Regions from separate parts of the Streptomyces sp. NPDC050211 genome, predicted to be linked through region 1. Evidence: riboswitches for the same ligand, from Rfam matches in the RefSeq annotation. Region 1 holds a riboswitch; each other region holds the start of a gene.
What was found. A riboswitch is a leader RNA that binds a small molecule or an ion and turns the genes downstream of it on or off. The one in region 1 is predicted to bind cyclic di-AMP.

Region 1 (10,308 bases):
CGACGGCCGCCGCAGACTCGTCGCCCGCAAGCCGGACAAGGGCCAGATCGTCGCCCTGCTCCTCATGGTCGTCGTGGCCATGGTCTTCGTCGGCAGTGTGAATCTGGGCAGCGGCGCCCAGGCGTATCTCGTGCCGGTCGTGCTCGTCGGCGCGGGCGTCGCCCTCGTCTGGCGCCAGGCGGACAACGCCCGCCGGGCCCGCTGGGTCGAGGCCGGCCGCCGCAAGCGCACGCTCAACCTGCTGCGGGCCGTGGGCGGGGTGCTGCTGGTCACCGCCGGCGTCTCCGGCATCTTCGTCCTGCAGGGCTCCGCCGCCCACCTCGGCTCGGTCCTGCAGGCCGCCCTCGCGGTCCTCGTCGGGATAACGCTCCTCGCCGGTCCCTACCTCGTCCGCATGACCCAGGACCTGTCCGAGGAGCGGCTGATGCGCATCCGCGCCCAGGAGCGCGCCGAAGTCGCCGCGCACGTCCACGACTCGGTGCTGCACACCCTGACCCTGATCCAGCGCAACGCGGAGAACGCGAGCGAGGTGCGCCGCCTCGCCCGCGCCCAGGAGCGCGATCTGCGCACCTGGCTCTACAAACCCGAGGGCACCGGCAAGGACGAGGCCGACGAACCCACCACCCTCGCCGACGCCGTGCGGCGCAACGCGGCCGAGGTCGAGGACAAGCACGGCGTCCCCATAGAGGTCGTCGTGGTCGGCGACTGCCCGCTCGACGAGAGAATCGCCGCACAAATGCAGGCCGCACGCGAGGCGATGGTGAACGCCGCCAAGTACGGTGGCGAGGGCGGCGCCGTCCAGGTCTTTGCCGAAGTGGAGGGGAAGACGGTCTTCGTGTCCGTCCGGGACCGCGGACCGGGCTTCGATCTCGACTCGATACCCGCCGACCGTATGGGTGTCAGAGAATCGATCATCGGCCGCATGGAGCGCAACGGCGGTTCGGCCCGGCTGCGTGCCGTGCCGGACGGCGGCACGGAGGTCGAGCTGGAGATGGAGAGGGCGGAGAAGACGACATGAGCGACCCGACCGAAACGAGCGGTACGGCGGGAGCGGCGGAGTCGGCCGAGTCCGCCCAGGCGGGCGGCGGCGAGCGCCGGGTCCGCGTGGTCCTCGTCGACGACCACCGCATGTTCCGTACCGGCGTACAGGCCGAGATCGGACAGACCGAGCAGACCGGCGTCGAAGTCGTCGGCGAGGCCGCGGACGTCGACCAGGCGGTCACGGTCATCACCGCGACCCGGCCCGAGGTCGTCCTCCTCGACGTGCACCTGCCGGGTGGCGGCGGGGTCGAAGTGCTGCGCCGCTGCGCCCCGTTGATGGCGGACACCGAGCAGCCCGTCCGCTTCCTCGCCCTGTCCGTCTCGGACGCGGCGGAGGACGTGATCGGCGTGATCCGGGGCGGCGCGCGAGGCTACGTGACCAAGACGATCACGGGCACGGACCTGGTCGACTCCATCTTCCGTGTGCAGGAAGGCGACGCGGTCTTCTCGCCGAGGCTCGCCGGGTTCGTCCTGGACGCCTTCGCCTCGACGGACGCCCCTCCCGTGGACGAGGACCTCGACCGCCTCACCCAGCGCGAGCGCGAGGTGCTGCGCCTGATCGCCCGTGGCTATGCCTACAAGGAGATCGCCAAGCAGCTGTTCATCTCCGTGAAGACGGTCGAGTCCCATGTCTCCGCGGTGCTGAGGAAGCTCCAGCTGTCCAACCGGCACGAGCTGACCCGGTGGGCGACGGCACGGCGGCTGGTCTGAGCACGGACGGGGGCGGCAGGAGAGAGCCGCGGTTCAGTGGTGGCCCGGCCGCGGCGCCGGGCCCAGTGCCCGCACGGCCCAGCGGTAGTGCCGTACGGCCTTGATCACGCCTATCAGACCCGTCAGCCACAGGATCGTGCCGATGCCCATGCCGAGGGCGACATCGCTGTAGCGCGTGCTGTCCGGTTCCGCACCGGCCGCCGAGGCGAACGACGCCCACAGGCCGATCACGCAGAGCACGACGGAGGAGAGCAGCCAGAAGAGGCTGAGGCCGGGGGAGCGGAGACCGGCGTCGGTCGCCGGGTCGCTGTCCAACTGCAGCCAGGCGTCGAGAAGTTGCCGTATGCGATGGTCGCGGCGGATGGCGTGGGCCAGCGTGATGACGGACGGGGACAGGGCCGCGAGGCCGAGCAGCGCGAAGACGGGGCCGAGAAGGAAGCCGAGCGGATCCCGCTCCTCCAGCTGCTGCAGCGGGATCACCAGCAGCGCCCACCCGATGATCGCGGAGAGCGCCAGCAGCCACAAAAGCAGTACCCGGTGGACCCCGATGCTGCACCGGTGCAGCTCCTCCAGCGCCCGCCCCCGGTCCGCCAGCAGGGCCGCCCGGTCCGGCCACATCCTGCTGTGCGGCGGTGGGGGAGGCGGCGGCAGTGCGGAGCGCGGCATCGACACCTTCTCGGGGCACGGGACGTCGTACGAAGCGTTTCGCAGACGCTACCGTGCCGACGTGGGCATGCCACGCCCTGTGGTGTGCCGTCGGACACCTTCACGCCACCCGCGTCGCCCCCGCGAACGGCATCTCGTCGATGGGCGCCAGCCGTACCGGCGCCGAGGGGTTGGGGGCGTGGATCATCTGGCCGTTGCCGACGTAGAGGCCGACATGACTGATGCCGGAGTAGAAGAACACCAGGTCGCCCGGGAGGAGTTCGGCGCGGGAGACCCGGCGGCCGGCGTCGATCTGGGCGTAGGTCGTACGGGGCAGGGAGATGCCCGCGGAGCGGTACGCGGCCTGCATGAGGCCCGAGCAGTCGAAGGCGTCGGGGCCGGTCGCGCCCCACACATAGGGGCTGCCGAGCTTCTGGTAGGCGTACGAAACGGCGGAGGCCGCACGGGCGTTGGGCGCCGTCACCGGCCCCGTCAGGCCGTCCCGTGCGTCCGTACGTGAGGCCTGTCCGGCGTCCTCGAGCCGGGCCCGCTCCTCGGCCGTCAGCCGGGACAGCAGCCGCCGGGCCGCGTCCAGCTTGCCGGTGATCGTCTTCTTGTGCCGCTTCAGCTCGGCCTGCCGGGACGTCAGCGAGGTCAGCTCGATGTGCGCGGCGCCGCGCAGTTGCTCGATCTCGCGCAGCTGCTGGCGTACGCGGTCGACGGACGCGGCCTGACGGCTGCCCGCACGTTCGGCGAACTCGGCGCCCTGGAGGTATCCGTCCGGGTCGGCGGAGAGCGCGAGCCGGAGCGCGGGGTCGAGGCCGCCGTCGCGGTACTGCGCCGCCGCCATCGAACCCAGCGCGGCCCGCTCGGAGTTGAGGCCGTCCGTCTTGCGCGCCGCCTCGTCCCGCAGGTCCCGCAGGCGCTGCTCGGCCGCCTCCGCCTTCTCCTTGGCGCCGTTGTACTTCTCGGTGGCGACCTCCGCCTCCTGGTACAGCTTGTCCACCTTCGCCTTGACCTGGTCGGGCGTCAGCTCCGGCTCCGCATGCCCGGTCCCGTCCAGACCGGTCGCGGTCGCGGCGCCCGCGAGGGCGATCGTGGCGGCCGTACGGACCGAGGTGCCGCCGGTCGAACGCTGTCGGGGCTTGCGGTGCGCTGCCACGGGGACCTGCACGTCCTTTCGTCCGACCGCCGGTGCCGTGGGGGCTCCGGCGGCTCTGCGTCCGGCGGCGACCCGCACAGGGGGAGCGGACCGCCGCCGGACCTTCTCGGCGGGGTGATCGACTGCCGCCCCTGGCCCGGGCGGCGGTGGGGAGCCGGTCACCTGGGGGAGGACGCTAAACCCGGGTGTGTCGGACGGGTAACGCATTGCGCGGAACTGACGCGAGCGGACCGCGCGGTGACCGTAAGTGATCGTGATCCCGTTCCGGGGCCGTCGACTTCACGCAGTGTGGTGACCGAAGTGAGGAATCCGGGACCCCTGGGGGTTACGGGCTGCTATGGGCCGCATATATGCAACCCCCTGCGTAGGGCAGGCCGGTGTCATGTGCCCCGACCGCCTCTGATTAGGCTCCGGCCTCATGGACGTACTCATCCATCTCTTCGTCGGCCTGCACATCATCGGCATCGCCGCCCTGCTCGGCGGCTTCTTCACCCAGATGAAGGCGATGGGCCAGGGCACCGCCCGCTTCGTCCCCGCGATGCTGCACGGCGCGCTGACGATGCTGGTCACCGGCATGATCCTGGTCGGCCTCAACCAGGCCGACGACCAGTCCGTCAACAACATCAAGATCGGTGTGAAGCTGGCGCTGCTGGTCGTGATCCTCGGGCTCGTCTATGTGAAGCGCGACGACGAGAAGGTGGAGAAGCCGCTGTTCGGCCTGGTCGGACTGCTGACCACGGCGAACGTCTTCATCGCGGTGCTGTGGACCTGACGTCCTGCGGTGCGGCGGCGGAGGTGACGGCGGCCCGCGCGGCAGCGATCGCCCCGGCCGCGACCGCGAGCCAAGCGGCCACCGCGATCCACAGCAGCACCTCACCCAGCGCCTCCAGCCACGGCACATCGAGGGCGGAGGACACCGAGAGGGTCCCCGCCGCCGTCAGCCCCAGCGGGAAGACGGTCGCCCAGCGCCGCACGTCGTAGCGCGGCCGGGGGCGGGCGAACTCGGCGACGAGCAGGACGGCGTACCAGGCCAGGGCGAGCACGAGCACCACGGCGGTCATGAAGCGCAGGACGCCGTCGTTGTCGTCGTTCCAGAGGTACAGGCTCGCGCTGTCGGCGGCGACGATTTTCGACCCGGCGAGCGCGGAGACGGCGAGCGCGCCGCCCGCGACCCAGTGATCACCGGCGCCTTCGGCCACCTGCCGCAGATCGAAGCAGGCCAGCGCAACGCAGTACAGCACAAGCCCCAGCCAGAACAGCACCATCGCCGCCCGCGCGAGCCAGGCCGCCCCCTCGGCGGCGGCCAGGGTGGCGCCGAGCACCGCGAGTCCCTGTGTGGCCACACAGCCGAGGAACACCGTGCCCGGCATACGCCGCCGCCAGTGCCGTACGGCGGCGAAGAGCGGCACGGGCCACAGCACGGCGGCCAGTGCGAGCAGCGCCTCGGCGAGCGGCTGCCAGTCGAGGGCGGAGAAACGGGTGCCGAGGACCGTCGTCGCCGCCACGGCGGTGAGCGCGCCCGGCGCCGCCGTCTCCGCGGCCCACCTCTCCCGCCGCCGCGGCAGCCGTACGACGAAGTCCGCGGCCAGTCCCAGCCACGCCGCGCAGGCCGCCGCGAGGGCGATACGGGACAGGACCTCGTACCCCGTCAGATGCAGACCGACCGACACGATGCCGGTCGCCATAACGGTGGCACCGGCCGTCGGCGAGCGCTGTGCCCACCAGGCGCGGAGGGGAGAGAGGCTGGGCATGGGCCCGATGGTAGGGAGCGGCACGCGCCTTGAGAGCGGGGCACGCGCGCGTGCCTACGGAAAACCGCCTGTGCCGCGTCCCCGTCCCGTCAGGCGGGCCGTACCACGCTGTGGATCGACGACTCACCGTCGTAGAAGATCGACTCCTCGCGCACATACGCCCCCGGCTTCGGCGCGTGGATCATCATCCCGTTGCCGATGTAGATGCCGACGTGGCTGATGTCGTCGTAGAAGAAGACCAGGTCGCCCGGCTGGGCGGCGGAGAGGGAGACCGTCGTGCCGGCGTTCACCTGGTCCCAGGTGGTGCGCGGGAGGGAGATGCCGGCGGCGTTCCAGGCGGCCTGGGTGAGGCCCGAGCAGTCGTAGGAGTCGGGGCCGGTCGCGCCCCAGACGTACGGCTTGCCGATCGTGGAGCGGGCGAAGGCGAGGACCTTCTCGGCCTTGGTGGCGTACGAGGAGTCGGCCACGGAGGTGTCGGAGGACTCCGACGTGCCGGTGCCGCTCTCCTGCTGCTGCGCCGTCTCCTGGGCCGCCGCCTCCGCCGCCTGCTGCCTGGCGAGTTCCGCGGCCTTGCGCTCGGCCTCCTGCTGCTTCTGCCGCTCGATCTCCGCGAGCCGCGCCTTCTCCTCGGCGGTCAGCTTCGACAGCAGCTCGCGCGCGTCGGCCAGCTTCTGCTGGACGGTCGTCTTGGCGGACTTCAGGTCGCCCTGCGACTCGGTGAGCGTCTCGAGGCTCGCGGTGGCCTCCCGGCGCTTCTCCATCGTCGCGGACTGCTGCGTGACGAAGTCGTCGACCGCCTCCTTCTGACGGCCGGTCATCCGGTCCATCAGCTGGGTCTGGTCGAAGTAGTCCTGCGGGGTGTCCGCGAGCAGGAAGGTTGCCGTGTCGGGGGCGGAGGCGCCGGTGCGGTACTGGGCCGAGGCGAAGGAACCCAGTTCCTCGCGCGCCTCGTTGAGCTTCTGCGTGCGCTGCGCGACGTCGTCGAGGAGGGTGTCGACGCGCTTGCGCTGCTTGGTGGTCTTCTCTTTCGCCGAGTTGTACTTCTCGGTCGCCGACTCGGCCTGGCGGTAGAGATCGCCGACCTTCTTCTCGACCTCTTCGAGACTCGGCTTGTCGTCGGCCGCGGGGGCGGCGTTGGCCGACTGGGACAGCAGGGCCACGGAGGTGAGGGCCGCCGTGGCGAGGGCGGGGGTCCGTATGCCTGCGACGCGCGAACCCGAAGGACGCGACTTGCGGTGCGACGCCAAGGGAGGCGACTCCTTCCATCGTCCGCCTACCGAGTTAGCTGTCGGGTTCGGGCGGGTGGTTCGGAAGGGTTGCCCTACGACCGCTTCCCGAAGGGAAGTCCGGCCGATTCACCCCAAGTTCGGTGGGTCCCCGGCTCCGGACTGCCCCGTGGGCGTGCCGGACTCGGCGGAGGCCGTACGGCCCGGCGACGTTCGCCGGTAGGGGTCGTGCGGCCTGGAGGAACGCTAGCCAACTCGTGTGGCCTCTGTGAAGGTTGATGGGCGATATGCCCGATACATTTTCGTGACCTTAGCGCAGGACGTCGCTCGCTGTGGTCAATACGGAAGGGTCTGCGGTGAGTTGCTCGTATTTTGTCCGGAGTGACGTCGTCCGCCCGCTTCGGGGCGGTAGCTTCCAGCCAGCCACGGTCGGGAGCCGTGGCGGCTGGGAGGGAGTACGGCCATGAGGAAACGCACCGCACTCGTCATCGCCACAGGAGTCGCACTCACCGTCACCGCGGGCATCGCACCCGCGAGCGCGGGCGCCGGTCAGGACGGCCGCACCGGCGGTAAACCCGTCGTCCGCGCGATCGCGAAGGGCCTCGACAATCCACGCCAGTTGTCGTACGACCACGGGCGCCTGTACGTCGCCGAGGCCGGCCGGGGCGGCAAGAAGTGCATCGGGGAGGGGCCGGAAGGCGAGACCTGCATCGGCCTCACGTCGGCCGTCACCAAGATCTACTGGAACGGGGGCGCGTGGAAGCACCACAGGGTGGTGCAGGGCCTGCCCTCGGCCGCCGCCCCGGACGGCGGCTTCGCGACCGGCGTCGACGGCGTCTCCGCGCGGCACGGCAAGATCTGGGGCGTCGAGACCTTCGCCCCGCCGGAGGCCGGAGTGCCCACGACGCCGCCCTGGGACAAGCTCGGCAAGCTGCTGAAGATCAGCCACGGCAAGGCGAAGATCGCCGCGGACATCGCGGCCGTGGAGCTGAAGCACAACCCGCACAAGGCATCCGTGGAGTCCAACCCGTACGCCGTCCTCGCGCTCCCCGACGGCCGCAAGATCGTCGCGGACGCCGCGGGCAACGACCTGATCGAGGTCTCGCCGTCCGGCCGGGCCCGCCCCTTCACCGTCTTCCCGGACCACGACAAGAACCAGTCCGTCCCGACCTCCCTCGCGCTCGGCCCCGACGGCAAGCTCTACGTCGGCGAGCTCAACGGCGAGAGTGAGAAGCCCACCGCGCGCGTGTGGCAGGTCGACCCCTGGACCGGCAAGATCCTCGGCTGGAAGTCCGGCTTCGGCTCGATCACCGGCCTCGCCCTCAACGACAAGGGCGACCTGTACGTCAGCCAGCTCTTCGCCGGCGTCGTCACCAAGGTCTCCCACGGCAAGCGGACGAACGTGAAGGTCCCCTTCCCGGCGGGCGTGGCCGTCGACCCGTACGACGGCAAGCTCTATGTCTCGGCCTGGTCCGTCGCCGATCGCGACGGAACGGACCTGGGCCAGGGAAAGACGCCGGGCGGCCAGGTCTGGAAGATCCTCGGCTTCTGAGTCGACTGGGGCTCCGCCGACTCTGAGACCCTTGGGCCTTGGAATTCGGCGATGTTCTCAGGGCGGCGGCGGGCTGTCAGTGGGGCGCCTTAGGGTCTGTCCGATGGACCGGTTCGGGTTTCGCGCCGGTTCCTGATCAACAGACCCGAGCGGGGTCTGGTGCGCGTGCCAGACCCCGCGACCCCCGGACTGGGCCATCGGGCAGGCCCTAAACTCGGAGAGCGATGAGCAGCCTCTTTGATGACAGCTTCCTGGCGGACCTCCAGGCCCCGCGGGGCCGTGCGGAGGAACCCCCGCCGCCGCCCGAGGACGATCATGTGCCGGAGCCGATTCCGGACGATCTGTTCGGCGGGAAGTTCGACGCGCCGCCGGACCGGGACGCGTACTACCGGGACGGCGCGCACCGCCCGGCGGTGGACCCGGCCGCGCTCCTGGACGGGCTGAACGAGAACCAACGAGCGGCCGTCGTCCACTCCGGCTCGCCGCTGCTCATCGTGGCCGGCGCCGGCTCCGGCAAGACGCGCGTGCTGACGCACCGCATCGCGTACCTGCTCGGCGAGCGGAAGGTGCACCCCGGCCAGATCCTCGCGATCACCTTCACCAACAAGGCCGCCGGCGAGATGAAGGAGCGCGTCGAGCAACTCGTCGGCCCGCGCGCGAACGCGATGTGGGTGATGACCTTCCACAGCGCGTGCGTGCGCATCCTGCGCCGGGAGAGCAAGAAGCTCGGCTTCACCTCGTCCTTCTCGATCTACGACGCCGCCGACTCCAAGCGCCTGATGGCCCTGGTCTGCCGTGACCTGGACCTCGACCCCAAGCGCTACCCGCCCAAGTCCTTCAGCGCCAAGATCAGCAACCTGAAGAACGAGCTGATCGACGAGGAGGACTTCGCCGCCCAGGCCACCGACGGCTTCGAGAAGACCCTCGCCCAGGCGTACGCGATGTACCAGTCGCGCCTGCGCGAGGCCAACGCCCTCGACTTCGACGACCTGATCATGACGACGGTCAACCTGCTGCGCGCCTTCCCGGATGTCGCCGAGCACTACCGCCGCCGCTTCCGGCACGTCATGGTCGACGAGTACCAGGACACCAACCACGCGCAGTACGCCCTGGTACGCGAACTCGTCGGCACCGGTGAGCACGACGAGGACGTACCGCCGGGCGAGCACGACCTGCTCCCCGCCGAACTGTGCGTCGTCGGTGACGCCGATCAGTCGATCTACGCCTTCCGGGGCGCGACCATCCGCAACATCCTCCAGTTCGAGGAGGACTACCCGGACGCGACGACGATCCTGCTGGAGCAGAACTACCGCTCCACCCAGACGATCCTCACCGCCGCCAACGCCGTCATCGAGCGCAACGAGTCCCGCCGCCCCAAGAACCTGTGGACCAACGCGGGCGCCGGCGCGCGCATCACCGGCTATGTCGCCGACACCGAGCACGACGAGGCGCAGTTCGTCGCCGAGGAGATAGACCGCCTCACGGACGCGGGCGACGCGAAGGCCGGCGACGTCGCGGTCTTCTACCGTACGAACGCCCAGTCCCGTGTCTTCGAGGAGGTCTTCATCCGCGTCGGCCTGCCCTACAAGGTCGTCGGCGGCGTCCGCTTCTACGAGCGCAAGGAGGTCCGGGACGTCCTGGCCTACCTGCGCGTGCTCGCCAACCCCGAGGACTCGGTCCCGCTGCGCCGCATCCTCAACGTGCCCAAGCGGGGCATCGGCGACCGCGCCGAGGCGATGATCGACGCCCTCTCCCAGCGCGAGAAGATCAGCTTCCCGCAGGCACTGCGCCGCGTCGACGAGGCATACGGCATGGCCGCCCGGTCGACGAACGCGGTCAAGCGGTTCAACGTGCTCATGGAGGAGCTCCGTACGATCGTCGAGTCGGGCGCGGGACCCGCGACCGTCCTCGAGGCCGTCCTCGAACGCACCGGCTACCTCGCCGAGTTGCAGGCCTCCACCGACCCGCAGGACGAGACCCGGATCGAGAACCTCCAGGAACTCGCCGCCGTGGCCCTGGAGTTTGAGCAGGAGGCCGGGGAGGGCGAGGCCGTGGGCGGACTCTCCGAGTTCCTGGAGCGCGTCGCCCTGGTCGCCGACTCCGACCAGATCCCCGACGAGGACGAGGAAGGCGCGGGCGTCATCACCCTGATGACCCTGCACACCGCCAAGGGCCTCGAATTCCCCGTCGTGTTCCTGACCGGCATGGAGGACGGCGTCT
Region 2 (10,308 bases), on a different contig from region 1:
GTCGTGAGGTCGCCGAGCGGGAAGAGCAGCGCGCCGACCGTGAGCGCCGAGACCGCGACGACCAGCGTGGCCACCAGGCAGAAGGCCATCGTGGTCGCGTACTTGGTGAGCAGCAGGCGGGTGCGGCCGGCCGGGGCGACGAGCAGATAGCGCAGCGTTCCCGCGTTGGCCTCGCCTGCGATCGCGTCACCCGCGATGACGCCGATGGCCATGGGCAGGAAGAAGGGGAGCGTCGCGGCCAGCGCGGTGAAGACCAGGAAGAGGCCGTTGTTGGTGATCTGCGAGATGAACGCGGGACCCTCGCCACCACCGCCGCCTCCGCCGACGCCCGAGCCGTCGCTCGTCTCGATCTTGACGGCGATCCCGACCAGGACGGGTACGGCGGCCAGCACACCGAGAAGCGCGAGCGTGCGCCAGCGCCGGAACGTGGTCACCAGCTCGCTGCGGAGAAGACCCAAGGTCCACAACGGGCTCTGCTTCCGGGGAACTTGGACCTCGCTCGACCCGGCCAGCTCAGCCCGCGACATCGAAGCCCTCCCCCGTCAGCGCCACGAACGCGTCCTCCAGGGAAGCCCGTTCGACCCCGAAGCCGCGGACCCGGACCCCCGCCGTCACCAGCGCGGCGTTCACCTCGGCGAGATCGCGCTCGGGCGGTTCCGCGGTCACCCGGTCGTCCTCGACGATGACGTCCGAGGCGCCCTGCTCCTTGAGCACCCGGGCCGCGTCGCCCGCGTCCGGCGTGGTGACGACCAGCCGGCCCCGCATCCCGGCCGCCAGGTCCGCCACCGCGCCCTGGGTGATCAGCCGCCCCTGTGCCATCACGGCGGCATGGCTGCAGACCTGCTCGATCTCGTCCAGCAGATGGGAGGAGAGGAAGACGGTCGTGCCGTCGGAGGCCAACTCCCTGATCAGGGAGCGGATTTCACGCATGCCCTGCGGGTCGAGCCCGTTCGTCGGCTCGTCGAGGACGAGGAGACGGCGGGGCTGGAGCAGGGCGGCGGCGAGACCCAGCCGCTGCTTCATGCCGAGTGAGTACGCCTTCGCCTTCTTGCTCCCTGCCGCTGTCAGGCCCACCCGGTCCAGCGCCGCCGCGACGCGCGCACGCCGGGTGCGCGGGTCGGCGGTCGGGTCGGCGGCGTCGTACCGGATGAGGTTGTCGCGGCCGGAGAGGAAGCCGTACAGCGCGGGCCCCTCGATCAGGGCGCCGACGTGCGGCAGTACGGCGCGCGTGCCCCGGGGCATGGGCTGCCCGAGGACGCGTGCCGTGCCGGAGGTCGGCTCGATGAGGCCCATCAGCATGCGGATGGTGGTGGTCTTGCCGGAGCCGTTCGGACCGAGGAAGCCGAAGACGCTGCCCGCCGGGACGGTCAGATCCAGACCGTCGACGGCGAGCTGCCCGCCGCGGAAGCGCTTGGTGAGCGCACGCGTCCGGATGACGCTGTCATCCACACCCTCCGTGTCCGGCTCCGTGGCGGGCGGCTCGTCCATCGGCTCCCTCGATTCGTCGTACGCGTACGGTACGTCGCGTACGAGTGTTCTGCGTACGGCTGTTACTTGGCCGCGTTGGCCGCCTTCACCAGGGCGTCCTTCGTGACCGTGCCGACGTAGATCTTGCCGTCGTCCGTCATCAGGGCGTTGACCAGGCGGGTCTTGAAGACCGTGCCCTCGCCGAACTTGCCGGTCACCTTGTCGCCGAGGGAGTCGAGGAAGCCACCGAACTCGCCGCCGGCCTCGGAGCCGGAGGGCATGCCCTCGCCGCCGGTCTCGATGACGGCGATGGAGTTCCAGCCCTCGCCTATGATCTTCGGCTCGCCCTCGGGCGCCACCTTCTCGTCCGGAGCCTTGGAGTCGTCCGGGGTCCGGAAGTTGTCCGGAGCCTGGCCGTGCTCCCCGGCCGCGACGTCGCCCTCCTCCGTGACCTTCGCACCCTTGGGCGGGGTGAAGTCGAAGGTGGAGGCGGCCGGCTTGGCGAAGGTGACCTGGGTGAAGCCCGCGTCCACCACGGCGGCGCCGCCGCTCGCCGGGGTCAGCGTGAACTTCAACGGCAGACCGGTCTTGGCGTCCACGCCGACGGTGATCGCACCGACCGTGGAGCCGGAGTCCTTCGGCTTGATGAGCAGCCGGTAGGCGTCCCGGCCCGCGATCTGCGCGGTGCCGTCGACGGTCACGGACGTCGTGTCGTCGACCGACTTCAGGGCCTCCTCGGCGAGTTCCTGAGGCGTGGTCGGGACGTCTTCCTTCGTCTTCCCGTCCGCGCTCTCGGAGGCGGTGCCGTGGTAGACCTCGTTGGACGCGCTGTCGTAGCCCCAGACGTCCTTGCCGTTGTGGATCAGGCTGTACTCGGCGGCGTTCTGCAGCAGCGAGATCTTGTGCTTGTCCTCGCCGTCGGCGGCGACGCGCACGGTGTGCGTGCCGGACGCCAGCTCCATCAGCTTGGAGCTCGGGTCGGCGGACGAGCCCTCACCCGACTGCGTCGCCCCGGACATCAGGCTGCTCTCCAGCCCGCCGAGGTCCGGCAGCCCCAGGTCCGTGCTGATCTTCACCGTGCCGGACAGCTGCTCTACGTCCGATGCGGCGATCTTCTCGATGAGTTGCTGCGCACTGATCTTGGGCAGGTCGGGGTCGCCGGAGTCGGCGATCGCCGGGACGAGCCCGATGGTCGCCGCCGCCACGCCCACCACCGCGACCGGAACGACGTACCGCGCGGCCTTGCGGCGGCCGGCGCGGAGGTCGTCCACCTCGCCGGCGGTCGTGCTGTCGTCGGATTCGTACGGTGCCATGTGTGCCTTACCTCCGTCGTAGCGGCGGCTGTCGCTTAATCGCACTCGTCCCACCCTGAGCCGCCATTCTCACCCGAATCGGTGAGGAGTGGTGTTTTCCGTGGTCTCCAGTTGACCAAATCCGCCGGAGGTATACGTCAACCTGCGGAGCCAACTCCGCGTACTGCTGCGGTATGACATGCGAGGGCGGCGCCTCCCCCGACCCGTAAGGGTCGTGCGGGGAAGACGCCGCCCGTCGAAGTGGATCAGCGCCGCGTGTATCAGCGCTGAATGAACACGTAGTCCGCCTGGTAGGGCACGCCGACGATGGCACCCGGCTCGCAGGAGCCGGCCGGGGCGACGCCGCCGACGGTGTTCAGCCGCAGGATCTCCGCGGTGCCGGCGAGGAGCCCGCGGTGCTTGCCGGACTGGGTGGCCTTCAGGTCCAGCTCCGGGATGTTCTTGTCGCCGTTGGGCGTCCTGCTGATGACCGATCCGGTGACGGCGCTGCGGTCGGGCGCGATCCACTGCGGCGTACCGGAGTTGGGCTCGACGAAGGAGTGCGCGATCGGGCCGGCCAGGAGGGCGCTGACGTCCCGTTGGGCGAAGGCGTACCCGCCGCCCTCGGCCGGCTTGCACTCGTAGATCTGCTTGCCCTTGAGGACGGACGCCTGGAAGTTGTCGAGCGCGTCGCGGAAGTCGAACGCCGTGGTCACCTTGTGCAGCTGGCCGCGGACGGCTCCGCCCGGGAACTCGGCCGTGTGCAGGTTGGCGTAGAACGAACCGGGGTCGGACTTCAGCGAGTTGAGCAGGGCGGCGTCGCCGACCTTGACGGTGCCGGTGACGGTCTTGCCCTTGGCGCCCGCGAGCAGCTTGGTGAAGTCGACCTTCACACCGCCGTTGGTGCCCTTGGCGCCCTGGTGGATGTGGAGCAGGGTCGGCTTGTCCGTGCCGCGCCACTTCACGGCGACGGACACCTTGTCGCCCTTCACCTTCACGAACTGGAGCGCGGCGCCGTCCTTGTCCCCGACGGCCGGACCGCCCGCCACGGGCACCTCGTTGGCGCCCCGCAGACTGGCGGCGAGGATGGTCCCGCCCTTGCCGCCCGCCACGGTGCCGCTCTGGCTCACGATGCCTTCGCCTCCGGTGTGCCCCGCGTGGTCGGCGCGGTTGTCTCCGGCGGCGAAGGCGGGAATCACCGCGGCGGCGACACCACCGGCGGCGGCCACCGCGACAGCGGTGACGATCAGGCTCTTACTGCGCAGTGAGAACGTCGCGTTCATGCCCATAATTCTTTTGTCTCCCCGTAATGCAGCCGACGCCCCCTGCGTCAGCTTCTGGGCATGAATACGGAGGCGATCTCAGTCTGGACTCAGTCCAGCAGTGTGACCTGCGTCACGTTGCCAGTCCCCGCTGCTCAGCGCCGGAACTAGCCCGCCCGATGCACCACGGCGTCGCACAACTCCAGCAGCGCCGCCTTCGCATCGCACTCCGGCAACGGAGCCAGCGCGGCCCGCGCGTCCTCCGCATACCGCACCGTGTCCCGCCGCGCCTGCTCCAGCGCCGGATGCCCACGCAGCCCCGCGAGCGCCTCCGCGAGCCGCGCGTCGTCGCTCAGGTCGGAGTCCAGCAGCTCGCACAGCGCGACATCCTCGGCCAGCCCCAGCCGGGCCGCCCGCTCCCGCAGCCGCAGCACCGGAAGGGTCGGAATCCCCTCGCGCAGATCGGTCCCCGGCGTCTTCCCGGACTCGTGCGAGTCGGACGCGATGTCCAGGACGTCGTCGGCGAGCTGGAAGGCGACCCCGAGCCGCTCCCCGTACTGCGTCAGTACGTCGATCATCGTCTCGTCGGCGCCCGACATCATCGCCCCGAACCGGCACGACACCGCGACCAGCGACCCGGTCTTCCCGCTCAGCACGTCCAAGTAGTGCTCGACCGGATCCCGGCCGTCCGTCGGGCCGGCCGTCTCCAGGATCTGCCCGGTCACCAGCCGCTCGAACGCCTCGGCCTGCACCCGCACCGCCTCCGGACCGAGATCGGCGAGGGTGTGCGAGGCGCGCGCGAAGAGGAAGTCACCGGTGAGCACGGCGACCGAGTTGCCCCAGCGGACGTTCGCGCTGGGCACCCCGCGCCGTACGGCCGCCTCGTCCATCACGTCGTCGTGGTACAGCGTCGCGAGGTGCGTCAGCTCGACGACCACGGCGGACGGCACGACCCCCGGTGCGTACGGGTCCCCGAACTGCGCGGAGAGCATCACGAGCAGCGGCCGGAACCGCTTGCCGCCGGCCCGCACCAGATGCTGCGCGGCCTCGGTGATGAACGGGACCTCACTCTTGGTGGCTTCGAGCAGCCCTTCCTCGACAGCCGCCAATCCGGCCTGGACATCGGCTTCCAGAGCCTGGTCCCGCACGCTCAGCCCGAACGGCCCGACGACGGTCACGAGGGGTCTCCTGTCTGCTGGTGTCCACTGGCGTTTACACGGTTTGTCGATAGGTCGCTGCCATCACTCAAGTCAGCGTATCCGGTCACCTTTCGATCACCCATGCCCACCCACCCGTGCAGCACGGGCGGTATCGGATCACGACCGGTATGTTTTCGATCATCTGAAAAGAATGGATATCTATCGACTTACCCGGAAGTAGGGAGGTGTGTCCATGAACATCCGCACGTCCTTCCCCTACGAGACGACTCACGAGGACCTCCGCATCCCTCTGTCGGACGGGACCCTGCTGTACGCGCGCGTGTGGCGCCCGCTCACCGACGAGCCCGTACCGGCGCTCCTCGAGTACCTCCCGTACCGCCTGACCGACTGGACGGCCCCGCGCGACTTCCAGCGCCACCCCTGGTACGCGGGCCACGGCTACGCCTCCGTCCGGGTCGACGTGCGCGGGCACGGCAACAGCGAGGGCGTCCCGGGCGACGAGTACGCGGTGACGGAGCTGGCCGACGGGGTCGAGGTGGTCAACTGGCTGGCCGCGCAGCCCTGGTGCGACGGCAAGGTGGGCATGTTCGGCATCTCCTGGGGCGGCTTCAACTCCCTCCAGATCGCGGCCCTCGCGCCCGAGCCGCTCAAGGCGATCGTGACCGTCTGCGCGAGCGACGATCGCTATGACAACGACGCGCACTACATGGGAGGTTCCGTCCTCGCGGCGGACATGCACGCCCGGGCCGCCACCCTGCTCGCCTCCGCCCCCCGGCCGCCCGATCCCCGGTACGTCGGCGAGGCCGCCTGGCGCGAGATGTGGGTCGAGCGCCTGGAGGCCGTCCAGCCCCTCATCCACACCTGGCTCGCCCACCAGACCCGGGACCGCTACTGGCGCCATGGCAGCGTCTGTGAGGACTACGGCGCGATCAAGGCGGCCGTCCTCGCGGTGGGCGGCTGGCACGACCCGTACCGCGACACTGTGCTGCGGCTCGTCGAGCACCTCCCGTCCGATCGCGTACGAGGACTGATCGGCCCCTGGTCGCACCAGTACCCCGACCGCGGCCTGGCGCCCGGCCCGGCGATCGGCTTCCTCCAGGAGACGCTGCGCTGGTGGGACCACTGGCTCAAGGGCAAGGGCGCACTCCCCGAGCCCCTGCTGCGCGCCTACGTCACCGACTCCCACCGCCCCGCCGCGGTCTACGGCACCCTGCCCGGCCGCTGGGTCGGCGAGCCCGCGTGGCCCTCCCCGAACGTGACGACGGTGACGTACGCCTGTCAGGGCGCCCCCGTCCTCGTACGGTCGCCGATGCACACCGGGGTCGACGCCGGCCGTTTCCTCCCCATCGGCAACGATGCCGACCTCCCGCCGGACCAGCGGGAGGAGGACGCACGGTCGGTGTGCTTCGAGTTTCCGGTGGCCGAGGAGACGTGGGTGCTGGGGCGGGCGCGGGTGGGGCTGCGGGTGACTGCTCAGGTGCCGCGGGGGCAGATCGTGGCGAGGGTATGTGACATAGCACCGGACGGCTCGTCGACCCTGGTCACGCGCGGAGCCCTGAACCTCTCGGCACGAGCGGGCCGCGACCGAACCGTGCCGTGGACGCCGGGCACCACCGAAGAGGTGACCTTCGAGCTGAACGCCATCGGCCACGCCTTCCCGCCCGGTCACCGCATCCGGCTTGCCGTCTCCTCCGCGTACTGGCCATGGATCTGGCCGCAGCCCGACTCGGCGGCGGGCTTCACCCTGGACCCGGCGGGCAGCTTCCTGGAACTGCCCGTACGGAAGCGCGAATTCGACCGGAATATCCGTTTCGAGGAGCCCGAGCAGGCCGAGCCGCTGGGCGTCAACTTCCCCGCCACGCTCGACGAACCGCGCCCCGAGCGCCTGGTGGTGCGGGACGTCGCGCGGGGCGCGTGGCGCCTTGAGGTCGACCCGCGGTACGGCGGCACGCGCGTGTACCCCGACGGACTGGAGTGCACCGAGGACGCGCTGGAGACGTACACGATCGACGAGACGGATCCACTGTCGGCCCGCACCCGCTCGGACTGGTCGATCCGGCTGCACCGCCCGGAACAGGGCTGGGACACCACGGTCCGCACCCGCTCGGAGATCACCTGTGACGGGGACCACTTCACCACCTCCGACGAGGTGATCTGCACGGAGGGCGGCCAGGTCCTCTTCCATCGGACCTGGGAGAAGCGCATCCCGCGAACGGCCGGTTAATAAAGCCCTCTTGGCATGATTGCCCGTTTTGCCGCGCTTGCGGACATGCGTGATGTGACTCACGTCCCAACCTGTACAGAAAACACACAGGCACTCGCCGATCCGCCTTCCGTCATGGCCAGTTGAGCTTGGCGAGTGCAAAGGATCAAGCAGCACATTCGCCCCACACCAAGGTCAATAGGTGCGATGTGTGAATCCGGTACTTGTTTCGGACATGTGCTCTCGCATACGTTCCCGGCCTGTCGGGCGGACGCCGAATCCTGCCACCGCCCGAACGACCCATTGACCGACTCACCGCACGGCAGGAGCGGGGGACCCAGGAAAGCCGCCGGACCGGACGCCGCGCCGGGACGGCTCGGGGTGAAGTCATGCCCGTGGGGTGTGGCCGGGCACCTCCCAGCCCGAACCCGACAGCTCACCTCGCAGGCGCCGGAGAGGAACTTCGCCATGGCCGCAGCCGGTAAGCACCGTCGTACCAGAACCGCCCGCATCACCCGCGCCATCGCCGTCGCCGGCACCGGCGTCGCCGTCCTCGCGCTGCCGGTCATCGGCGCGACCAGCGCCTCGGCCGCCACCCCGACCGTGGCCACCGCCACCTCGCTGGGCTACGCCGACACGCTCGACGGCTGGATCCGGGCGTCCCTCCAGGTGATGGCGCAGAACGGCATCCCCGGGTCGTACGACGGCATCTACCGCAACATCATGCGGGAGTCCTCGGGCAACCCGGCCGCCATCAACAACTGGGACTCCAACGCCGCCGCGGGCACCCCGTCGAAGGGCCTCCTCCAGGTCATCGACCCGACCTTCGAGGCCTACCACGTGGCCGGCACCGCGTTCAACCCGTACGACCCGGTCGCGAACATCACCGCCGCCTGCAACTACGCGTTCCAGCGGTACGGCTCGATCGACAACGTCTTCGGCGCGTACTGAGGACTACCCCGTCGGGCAGAGACGTTCGAGGACGACCGCGATGCCGTCGTCCTCGTTCGACAGGGTGATCTCGTCGGCCATCGCCTTGAGTTCGGGATGGGCGTTGGCCATGGCGACGCCGTGCGCCGCCCAGTCGAACATGGGGATGTCGTTGGGCATGTCCCCGAAGGCGATGGTCTGCCCGGGTCCCAGCCCCAGATACTCGGCGGCCAGCGCGAGACCGGTCGCCTTGGTCACCCCGCATGGCTGGAGTTCGACGGTCCCGGGCCCCGACATGGTGACCGTCGCGAGTGAACCCACCACCGAGCGCGCCGTCGCCGCCAACTCGTCGTCGGACAGGGCCGGATGACGCAGCAGCACCTTGCTGATGGGCGCGCACCACAGGTCGTCGCGGCGCCCCACGCGTACGGCGGGCAGGGTCGGGTGGGGCATCAGATACCCCGGTTCGATGAGCGTGAGCCCGTCGACGCCGTCCTGGTCGACGGCGGCGTACACCTGCCCGATCTCCGCCTCGATCTTGCCGAGCGCGGTCTCGGCCAGCTCCCGGTCCAGCGTGACGGACCACAGCAGACGGTCCGCGCCGGCGTCGTACACCTGCGCGCCCTGTCCGCACACCGCGAGCCCCCCGCTGCCGAGGATGTCGAGCAACGGCCGCACCCTCGGGGCCGGCCGCCCCGTCACCACCAAGTGCCGGGCGCCGAACGCCGTCACCTGCGCAAGCGCGGCGAGCGACCGGTCGGAGAGCGTGTCGTCGCCCCGGAGCAGGGTGCCGTCCAGGTCAGTGGCGATGAGTGAATATGCGATGGGTGCGGCCATGATCAGAGAATACGGACAGAAAGCCCGACCGACTCGACGCGAACAGGACGCCTCCTACGGCGACTTGGGCCGCAGAGCCCCCGTTTCACTCCCTCGGGACACCCCCGGACCGGCTGACACCGTGACGCCGTGACGTCTCCTTCCCGAAGGCACCTCCGAGACGCCACCGCCGCCGTCCGGAACGGCTTCGGTCACGTCGCTGACCTGCGGCTGCCGCAGCAGGCCTCGCCCCCGTAACGTGTGCCGCGACCACATGACACACCTGGCATACGGACCGCACGAGAGCGAGGCAGCACCCATGCCCCCCTTCGATGTCCCCGAGGGCGACCCCTTCGGCCCGCACAACCTTCCGTACGGTGTCTTCTCCCCCGCCGGTTCCACGGAGCGGAGGGTCGGGGTCCGGCTCGGCGACCACGTCCTCGACGCGGGCGCGGCGGCGCACGCGCTCGGCTCGCCGTACGCCCCCCTGCTCGCCCGGCCCACCCTCAACCCGCTGCTGGCCGCGGGCCGCACCACCTGGTCGGACGTACGGCGCGCGCTGACGGCGTGGCTGACGGTGCCGTCCCACCGGGAGACAGTCGCGCCGCTGTTCCACCCCCTGTCCTCGGTGACCCTGCATCTCCCCTTCGAGGTCGCGGACTACGTCGACTTCTACGCCTCCGAGAACCACGCCCGGAACGTCGGCCGCATCTTCCGCCCCGACGCCCCCGACTCCCTGACCCCCAACTGGAAGCATCTGCCGATCGGTTACCACGGCCGCTCCGGCACGGTGGTCGTGTCGGGCACGGATGTCGTACGACCGTCAGGGCAGCGCAAGTCCCCCGCCGACCCGGCGCCCGTCTTCGGCCCCTCCGTCCGCCTGGACATCGAGGCGGAGGTCGGCTTCGTGGTGGGCACGCCGTCGCCGATGGGCCGGCCGGTGGGGCTCGGCGACTTCCGGGACCACGTCTTCGGCCTCTGCCTCCTCAACGACTGGTCCGCACGCGACATCCAGGCCTGGGAGTACGTCCCCCTCGGCCCGTTCCTCGGCAAGTCCTTCGCCACGTCGGTGTCGGCGTGGATCACACCGCTGGACGCGCTGGAGGAGGCGCGGGTGGCGCCGCCGGAGCGGACGCACGCGTTGCTCCCCTATCTGGACGACACCGCGTCCGACGTGG
Region 3 (7,992 bases), on a different contig from region 1:
CCGACCGTCCGCCCGCTATGTCCTGCCCGAGTTCACGGAGCGCACCAGCTTCGGGCAGAAGACGATGGACCCGTACTCGAAGCTGCTGGAGGAGCGGATCGTCTTTCTCGGCACCCAGATCGACGACACCTCGGCGAACGACGTGATGGCGCAGTTCATGCACCTCGAGTACCAGGACCCCGACCGGGACATCTCGCTCTACATCAACTCCCCCGGCGGCTCCTTCAGCGCGATGTCGGCGATCTACGACACGCTGCAGTACGTCACCTGCGACGTGGAGACGATCTGCCTCGGCCAGGCGGGCGCGTCCGCCGCCGTGCTGCTGGCCGCAGGCGCACCGGGCAAGCGGTTCGCGCTGCCGGGAGCGCGCATGGTGATCCATCAGCCGGGGCTGCCCGAGCCGATCGAGGGACAGGCCAGCGACCTGGCCATCCACGCCGAGGAGTTGATGCGGATCAGGGCCCGCCTGGAGGAGATGCTCGTACGGCACACCGGGCGCACGCGCGAGCAGGTGAGCGCCGACATCGAGCGGGACAAGATCCTCACGGCGCAGCAGGCCGTGGACTACGGGCTGGTGGACCGGATCATCCCCAGCCGCAAGGACACCATGGCTCCGCCCACCGGGAAGTGACGGCCCGTGCTCCCACCCGAACTCCCGCCGCTTCCCGCCCTCACGCGCGCCGAGGGCGAGTTGATCGACCGTTATCTCGATGTGGTCGACCTGCTGGGCCGGATCAACCCGGCGCACCACGGGGACACCTACCGCGGACTGCGCGCCGCCCAGGCGTTGGTGTCCAAGGCGACCGAGCTGCGCGACGCGCTGGCGCTGATGCACCAGCGGGGCGAGACCGAGTTGCACGCCCCGACGCTCACGCGGGCGCTGCGCGTGCTGGACGGCGAGCGCCGGACGGCGCGTGTCATCGTGCCGCCGCGCTCCGACAGTTGACGCACTGTTGACGAATCCCGCCTCCGGTCCGGGCGTTCGCCACCGCGGCGAGTCGTCCGGACCGGGGCTCAAACGGACCAAATGACGTACCCCTGTTCGGAGTAGATGTTTGTCGTTTTTTGCGACCGACGGGGTTGCGCAACCCGCTTGCCTCCGGCGCGGATGAGAGGTTTTCGCGCTGGTCCGGGGGTCCGTGGCGCCCTCGACATCCACCCGAACACAGGGGTGTCCACCCGAACGGGTGAGTGGTGAGTAACACCACAAATCACCGATTCCATTGGGTATTTCGCTCACGCGTGAGTGAAGATCCGTGTCTGACGACAAGCCCCCGCCGCAGCGGCGGGGCGGTCCGGGCGGACGCCGAATCCTGCCGCCGCCCGGATGACCGGTCGACAGAAGTGGATCGGCAGGAGTGGAGGACCCAAGCACGACGGGTCGCCGGAACGGTCACGCCATGACCGGGTCGAGCAGCCCTTGGGGTGAAGCCGCGTCAGCGGCCGGGCAACTTCGCCAGCCCGAATCCGACAGGTCATCCTTCACAGGCGGCTGACGAAGGGTTGCGCATGACTGCGCTCAATCGTGTCCCGTCGCTGATGGCCCGGGCCGGTACGGCCTCGGCCCTCACCCTGGCCGCCGTGGGCGGCTCCGTCGTGGTGCCGGGTCTCTCCTCAGACGCCGCGGCCGCCACTCCGGCGACGAAGGCGCTCCAGGTCGCGGCTTCCAAGAAGGGCTCGCCGTACAAGTACGGCGCCACGGGGCCGCGCCGGTTCGACTGCTCGGGGCTGACGCTGTACTCGTACAAGAAGGCGGGCAAGAGCCTGCCGCGGACGGCCGCTCAGCAGTACAACAAGACGCGCCACATCTCGGCCAAGAGCCGCAAGGCCGGAGACCTGGTCTTCTTCCACTCGGGCTCGAACGTGTACCACGTCGGCATCTACGCCGGGAAGGGAAAGATCTGGCACTCCCCGAAGACCGGGGACGTCGTAAGGCTGCAGAAGATCTGGACCAGGAGCGTCTGGTACGGCCGGGTCAAGTGACCTGAGCGACGCGGTGGCGGCGCCCTGACGCGCCGCCACCGCGTCATCCCACACCGGACCTGATTTCTAAGGGTCCTGCTGTACCGCTGTCGTCGTCACGGGCCGCGCCGGTACCGTCCACGGCAGTTCGATGGAGACCGTTTTGCCGCCCTCCCGGGTGGGCCGGATTCTCAGCTTGCCGCCGAACTCGGCGGTCAGCCAACGGATGATCACGAGCCCGCGGCCGTTGTCCTGCTGGACGGCCGCGGGCAGTCGTTTGGGAAAACGCGGATGGCTGTCGGTGACTCCGATGCGCAGGTGCTCGTCACGGTCGAGTTCGAGGTCCACCGTGAAGGTGGGTGACTGCCCGAACGTGTGCTGTACGGCGTTGGTGGCGAGTTCCGAGACGATGAGGCGGATGGTGTCGGCCAGTTCCGTGTCGGCCGGCAGTCCCCATTCCGCCAGGGTGCCGACCACGTAGGTGCGGGCTGCGGAGACCGAGGCGGGATCGCTCGGCAGAGTGACGGATGCTTCCAGATGGTCTGCCATGGCGACGTCGTCCCTTTCCCACGGGACCGCAGTCCGACATGGAGCGGAGGGTTCGAGTACGGTCCCGGACTGGTGCTTCGTCGCCAGACTGCCATCACCGGGCCGGTCACGGGTGCGATCCACCAAGATATGCATATATCTGTCGCTCGAAGCGGTGAACTCTGCGACGGCAGACCGTATTTGGGCGGCCCGGAAGGAGTAAGGAGGAGCCCATGCAGCACGGTCCCGCGGTACGCCGCCGAAAACTGGGCGCCGAATTGCGCACGCTGCGCACCGGCGCCGGGCTCACGAGCGGCGAGGCGGCCCGGCTCGTGGGCTGGCACCAGTCGAAGGTGAGCCGCATCGAGACCGGCGCGAGCGGGGTGAAACCGGCCGATGTGCGGTTACTCCTGGACGCCTACGGAGTGGCGGATCCTCAACTACGGGAGTTGCTGCTGGTGTTGGCGGGACAGGACGACAGTGCCGGGCGGCACCACTGGTGGCATGCGTATCGGGGCGTGCTGCCGCCGACGTACCGGGATTTCATCAGCCTGGAATCCCAGGCCAGCGCGATGCGCACGCTGGAGACCTCCGTCGTTCCGGGGCTGTTGCAGACGCCGGAGTACGCGCGGGCGGTGACCCGGGCCGCGGTGGGCGGGCTGGACGAGGACGCAGACGACCGGCTGGACGCACTGGTGGAAGTGCGCCTGGCCAGGCAGGACGTGCTGCGCTCGCGGCCGCCCCTGGTGCTGAGCGCGGTGCTCGACGAGGCGGTGCTGCACCGGGAGATCGGCGGGCCGGACGTCATGGCACGGCAGCTGGAGCGGCTGATCGAGGCGGCTCGCTACCCCCAAGTGCGGCTTCAGGTCCTGCCGTTCGCGGCCGGTGCCCACATCGGTATCACCGGGCCTTTCGTTATCTTCTCATTTTCGAGCACTTCTGATCTGGATGTGGTTGTTCTCGACCACTTGACGAGTAGCCTCTACCTCGAGCGGAAAGAAGACCTCCAGGCCTACACCGAGGCCTTCAACACCCTTCAGTTCCACGCCCTTTCGCCCGAGGACTCGTTGGACTACATCGCCGGGATAGGTGCCGGCGTGTAAGGAGGCACCATGTCTGCACTGCCTCGGAACGTCACTTCCAGTACTCAACTGCACGGTGTGCAGTGGCTGCGCAGCAGCTACAGCACGGGAGCGAACAACTGCGTCGAGACGGCCCGGCCGCTGTCCGGCCCGGGGGCCGGGCTGCTGGCCGTACGCGACTCCAAGGACCCGGCCGGACCCGCGCTGCTCTTCTCCCCCGAGAGCTGGGCGGGATTCACGGCCGCGTTGCGGTGATCGCCCGCACCTCGCGACCCCTTTGAATCAGTTCGCGCGACGCACGGCCATGTCACGCCGACTCATGGTCGCGTCTCGCCGATCACTTCCACAGCGCGCTCGATCTGGTCCTCGAAGAGGTCCGCTCGGGCGGTGAGCCTCAGCCGTGAGATGCCGTCGGGCACGGAAGGAGGACGGAAGCAGCCCACGGCGAGACCTGCCGTACGGCAGTCGGCCGCCCACCGCACGGCGCCCTCAGGGGACGGCGCGCGCACGGAGACGACCGCGGCGTCCGGACGTACCGCTTCCAGACCCGCGGCGGTCAGGCGTGTGTGGAGTTCGCGTGCCACCGCACGCGCCCGCGCCGCCCGCTCCGGCTCGCGGCGCAGCAGCCTGAGCGCCGCCAGGGCCGCCCCCGCCGCGGCGGGGGCCAGGCCCGTGTCGAAGATGAACGTGCGGGCCGCGTTGACCAAGTGCTCGATGACCCGGGCGGGTCCGAGTACGGCGCCGCCCTGGCTGCCGAGCGACTTGGACAGCGTGACCGTCACCACGACGTCGTCCGCGCCCGCGAGTCCCGCCGCGTGCGGGGCGCCGCGCCCGCCGTCGCCCAGGACGCCGAGACCGTGGGCGTCGTCGACGACCAGACCGGCGCCGTGCTCCCGGCATGCCGTCGCGAGCTCCGTCAGCGGGGCGGCGTCGCCGTCGACCGAGAAGACCGTGTCGGACACGGCGACGGCAGGCCCGTCGTGGGTCCGCAGTGCCTTGCGTACGGCGTCCGGGTCGGCGTGCGCGACGACCTGGGTGGTGCCGCGGGCCAGCCGGCAGCCGTCGATCAGCGAGGCGTGGTTGCCGGCGTCGGAGACGATCAGTGAGCCGTGCGGGGCCAGCGCGGTGACCGCGGCGAGGTTGGCCGCGTAGCCGGAGGAGAACACCAGGGCCGCCTCGAAGCCGCAGAAGTCCGCCAGCTCGCGTTCCAGTTCGGCGTGGAGCGCGGTCGTGCCGGTGACCAGGCGGGAGCCGGTGGCGCCGCCGCCCCAGGTGCGGGCCGCGGAGGTGGCCCCCTCGACGACCTCGGGGTGGCGGGCCAGCCCCAGGTAGTCGTTGCTCGCGAGGTCGAGCAGCGGCGAGTCGGCGGGGCGGGGCCGCAGGGTCCGTACCAGTCCGGCGCGGCGGCGCAGCTCCGCCTGTTCGTCGATCCAGCCGAACGCCATGACTCCTCCGGGGCTTTTGTAGGCAGTGCACAGACAGTAGTCGCCGGGCCAGCCGCCCAGGATGTGGCAATACCCACACGTCGAACCGCCTCTGTTGTCCGATCTCTCCTTGGCCCGGGGCGGTTCCGTAGGACAGGATCGGACCTCATGGACCTGCTGAACACGCTGGTGGACAAGGGGCTTCGGCGCGAGCGGCCGACCCGCGAGGAAGCACTGGCCGTCCTCGCCACCTCCGACGACGACCTGCTCGATGTGGTGGCCGCGGCCGGCAAGGTACGCCGGCACTGGTTCGGCCGACGGGTGAAACTCAACTACCTCGTCAACCTCAAGTCCGGCCTGTGCCCGGAGGACTGCTCCTACTGCTCCCAGCGGCTGGGCTCCACGACCGGGATCCTGAAGTACACCTGGCTCAAGCCCGACGAGGCCTCCCAGGCGGCGGCCGCCGGGCTGGCCGGAGGTGCCAAGCGGGTCTGTCTGGTGGCGTCCGGACGCGGTCCCACCGACCGTGACGTGGACCGGGTCGCGGGCACCATCAAGGCGATCAAGGAGCAGAACGAGGGCGTCGAGGTGTGCGCCTGTCTCGGTCTGCTCTCCGACGGCCAGGCCGAGCGGCTGCGCGAGGCCGGCGCCGACGCCTACAACCACAACCTCAACACCTCCGAGGCGACGTACGGCGACATCACCACCACCCACACCTACGCCGACCGCGTCGACACCGTGCAGAAGGCGCACGCGGCCGGGCTGTCCGCCTGCTCGGGCCTGATCGCCGGGATGGGCGAGTCGGACGAGGACCTGGTCGACGTCGTCTACTCGCTGCGTGAGCTGGACCCGGACTCGGTTCCGGTCAACTTCCTGATCCCGGTCGAGGGCACCCCGCTCGCCAAGGAGTGGCACCTCACCCCGCAGCGCTGTCTGCGCATCCTCGCGATGGTGCGGTTCGTCTGCCCGGACGTCGAGGTGCGGATCGCGGGCGGCCGTGAGGTCCATCTGCGCACGATGCAGCCCCTCGCCCTGCACCTGGCCAACTCGATCTTCCTCGGCGACTATCTGACCACCGAGGGCCAGGCAGGCCAGGCGGACCTGGAGATGATCGCGGACGCCGGGTTCGAGGTGGAGGGCTCGGACCAGGTGACGCTGCCGGAGCACCGGGTGGGCGGCGGATGTCACGAGGGCGGCGGAGCGTGTGCTTCCGCAGCCGAAGGACCTCAGGTCAACGAGGCCCGTACGGACCTCGTCGCCGTACGCCGCCGGGGCGCCGGAACGGATCTCGCGCCCAATGCCTGACCTGACCGTCCCCGAGCTGCTGGACCTCGACCGGCGGCACGTCTGGCATCCGTACGGGCCCATGCCGGGCGTGGTGGAGCCGCTCGTCGTGGAGTCGGCGAGTGGGGTCCGGCTGAAACTCGCGGACGGCGCGGGCGAGTTGATCGACGGCATGTCGTCCTGGTGGTCGGCGATCCACGGCTACCGCCACCCCGTACTCGACGAGGCCGCGCGCGAGCAACTCGGCCGGATGAGCCATGTGATGTTCGGCGGGCTCACCCACGAGCCCGCCGTACGGCTCGCGAAGCACCTTGTCGACATGTCGCCCGACGGCCTGGAACATGTCTTCCTCGCCGACTCCGGTTCGGTGTCGGTCGAGGTCGCGGTCAAGATGTGCCTCCAGTACTGGCGTTCGCTCGGCCGCCCGGCGAAGCAGCGCCTGCTGACCTGGCGCGGCGGCTATCACGGCGACACCTGGCAGCCGATGTCGGTGTGTGACCCCGAGGGCGGGATGCACGACCTGTGGACCGGCGTGCTCCCGCGCCAGGTGTTCGCCGACGCGCCGCCGACGGAGTACGACGAGGCGTACGCCGACCACCTGCGCGCGCTGATCGAGCGGCACGCCGACGACCTGGCCGCGGTGATCGTCGAGCCGGTGGTGCAGGGCGCGGGCGGGATGCGGTTCCATTCCCCCGCGTATCTGCGGGTGCTGCGTGAGGCGTGCGACGCGTACGGCGTACTGCTGGTGTTTGACGAGATCGCTACGGGGTTCGGGCGGACGGGCGCGCTGTTCGCGGCGGAGCACGCGGCGGTGACGCCCGATGTGATGTGCGTCGGCAAGGCGCTGACCGGCGGCTATATGACGATGGCCGCCACCCTGTGCACCTCCCGGGTGGCCGAGGGCATCTCGCAGGGCGAGGTGCCGGTGCTGGCGCACGGTCCGACGTTCATGGGCAATCCGCTGGCCGCGTCGGTGGCCTGCGCCTCGATCGAGCTGCTGCTCGGCCAGGACTGGCTCGCGGAGGTCAAGCGGATCGAGGCGGGCCTGCGGGAGGGGCTGGCCGAGGCCGCGGCGCTCCCGGGTGTCCGTGATGTCCGGGTCCTCGGCGCCGTCGGGGTCGTCCAGCTCGACCACGCGGTGGACATGAGGGCGGCCACGGCGGCGGCCGTGCGCGAGGGCGTGTGGCTGCGGCCGTTCCGCGACCTCGTCTACACCATGCCGCCGTATGTCACGGGCGACACGGACGTCGCACGGATCGCGCGCGCGGTGTGCGCGGCGGCGCGGGAGGGATGACATGCCGGTCCTGGTGATCACGGGCACGGGCACGGAGGTCGGCAAGACCGTCGCGACGGCCGCCGTCGCCGCCGTAGCGCTCGCGGCCGGGCGGTCGGTGGCCGTCCTGAAGGCCGCGCAGACGGGCGTACGACCGGACGAGCGCGGGGACGCCGACGAGGTCGCGCGGCTCGCGGGTGCCGTGACGGCGGTCGAACTCGCCCGGTATCCCGACCCGTTGGCGCCGGCGACGGCCGCGCGACGTGCCGGATGTGTGCCGGTCCACCCGCACGACATCGCCGAGGCCGCCGCCAAGCTGGCCGCCGAGCACGATCTGGTGCTGGTGGAGGGAGCGGGCGGGCTTCTCGTACGGTTCGACCCGGCGGGCGGCACGCTGGCGGACGCGGCGGGGATGCTGGCTGCGCCGGTACTGGTCGTG

Region 2: linked by a shared signal. The riboswitch ahead of AB0I98_RS03150 (transglycosylase SLT domain-containing protein) and the one ahead of AB0I98_RS06310 (NlpC/P60 family protein) in region 1 are both predicted to bind cyclic di-AMP.
Region 3: linked by a shared signal. The riboswitch ahead of AB0I98_RS44875 (C40 family peptidase) and the one ahead of AB0I98_RS06310 (NlpC/P60 family protein) in region 1 are both predicted to bind cyclic di-AMP.

Annotation. Positions count from the first base shown of each region.
Region 1 is NZ_JBFALC010000004.1:137,008-147,315, forward strand. It holds gene AB0I98_RS06280 (PspC domain-containing protein) at 1-1,018, shown strand, start outside; gene AB0I98_RS06285 (response regulator transcription factor) at 1,015-1,752, shown strand; gene AB0I98_RS06290 (hypothetical protein) at 1,786-2,418, opposite strand; gene AB0I98_RS06295 (NlpC/P60 family protein) at 2,519-3,559, opposite strand; gene AB0I98_RS06300 (hypothetical protein) at 3,978-4,331, shown strand; gene AB0I98_RS06305 (tellurite resistance/C4-dicarboxylate transporter family protein) at 4,309-5,310, opposite strand; gene AB0I98_RS06310 (NlpC/P60 family protein) at 5,400-6,557, opposite strand; cyclic di-AMP (ydaO/yuaA leader) riboswitch at 6,565-6,736, opposite strand; gene AB0I98_RS06315 (ScyD/ScyE family protein) at 7,000-8,088, shown strand; gene pcrA (DNA helicase PcrA) at 8,313-10,308, shown strand, end outside.
Region 2 is NZ_JBFALC010000002.1:245,211-255,518, forward strand. It holds gene AB0I98_RS03120 (ABC transporter permease subunit) at 1-527, opposite strand, end outside; gene AB0I98_RS03125 (ABC transporter ATP-binding protein) at 514-1,488, opposite strand; gene AB0I98_RS03130 (sigma-E factor regulatory protein RseB domain-containing protein) at 1,551-2,780, opposite strand; gene AB0I98_RS03135 (CHRD domain-containing protein) at 3,041-4,042, opposite strand; gene AB0I98_RS03140 (polyprenyl synthetase family protein) at 4,189-5,199, opposite strand; gene AB0I98_RS03145 (CocE/NonD family hydrolase) at 5,414-7,405, shown strand; cyclic di-AMP (ydaO/yuaA leader) riboswitch at 7,680-7,847, shown strand; gene AB0I98_RS03150 (transglycosylase SLT domain-containing protein) at 7,853-8,335, shown strand; gene AB0I98_RS03155 (HAD family hydrolase) at 8,339-9,151, opposite strand; gene fahA (fumarylacetoacetase) at 9,450-10,308, shown strand, end outside.
Region 3 is NZ_JBFALC010000090.1:5,527-13,518, forward strand. It holds gene AB0I98_RS44865 (ATP-dependent Clp protease proteolytic subunit) at 1-631, shown strand, start outside; gene AB0I98_RS44870 (hypothetical protein) at 638-946, shown strand; cyclic di-AMP (ydaO/yuaA leader) riboswitch at 1,295-1,506, shown strand; gene AB0I98_RS44875 (C40 family peptidase) at 1,510-1,983, shown strand; gene AB0I98_RS44880 (ATP-binding protein) at 2,050-2,511, opposite strand; gene AB0I98_RS44885 (helix-turn-helix transcriptional regulator) at 2,724-3,593, shown strand; gene AB0I98_RS44890 (DUF397 domain-containing protein) at 3,603-3,827, shown strand; gene AB0I98_RS44895 (8-amino-7-oxononanoate synthase) at 3,890-5,017, opposite strand; gene bioB (biotin synthase BioB) at 5,165-6,301, shown strand; gene AB0I98_RS44905 (adenosylmethionine--8-amino-7-oxononanoate transaminase) at 6,294-7,574, shown strand; gene bioD (dethiobiotin synthase) at 7,576-7,992, shown strand, end outside.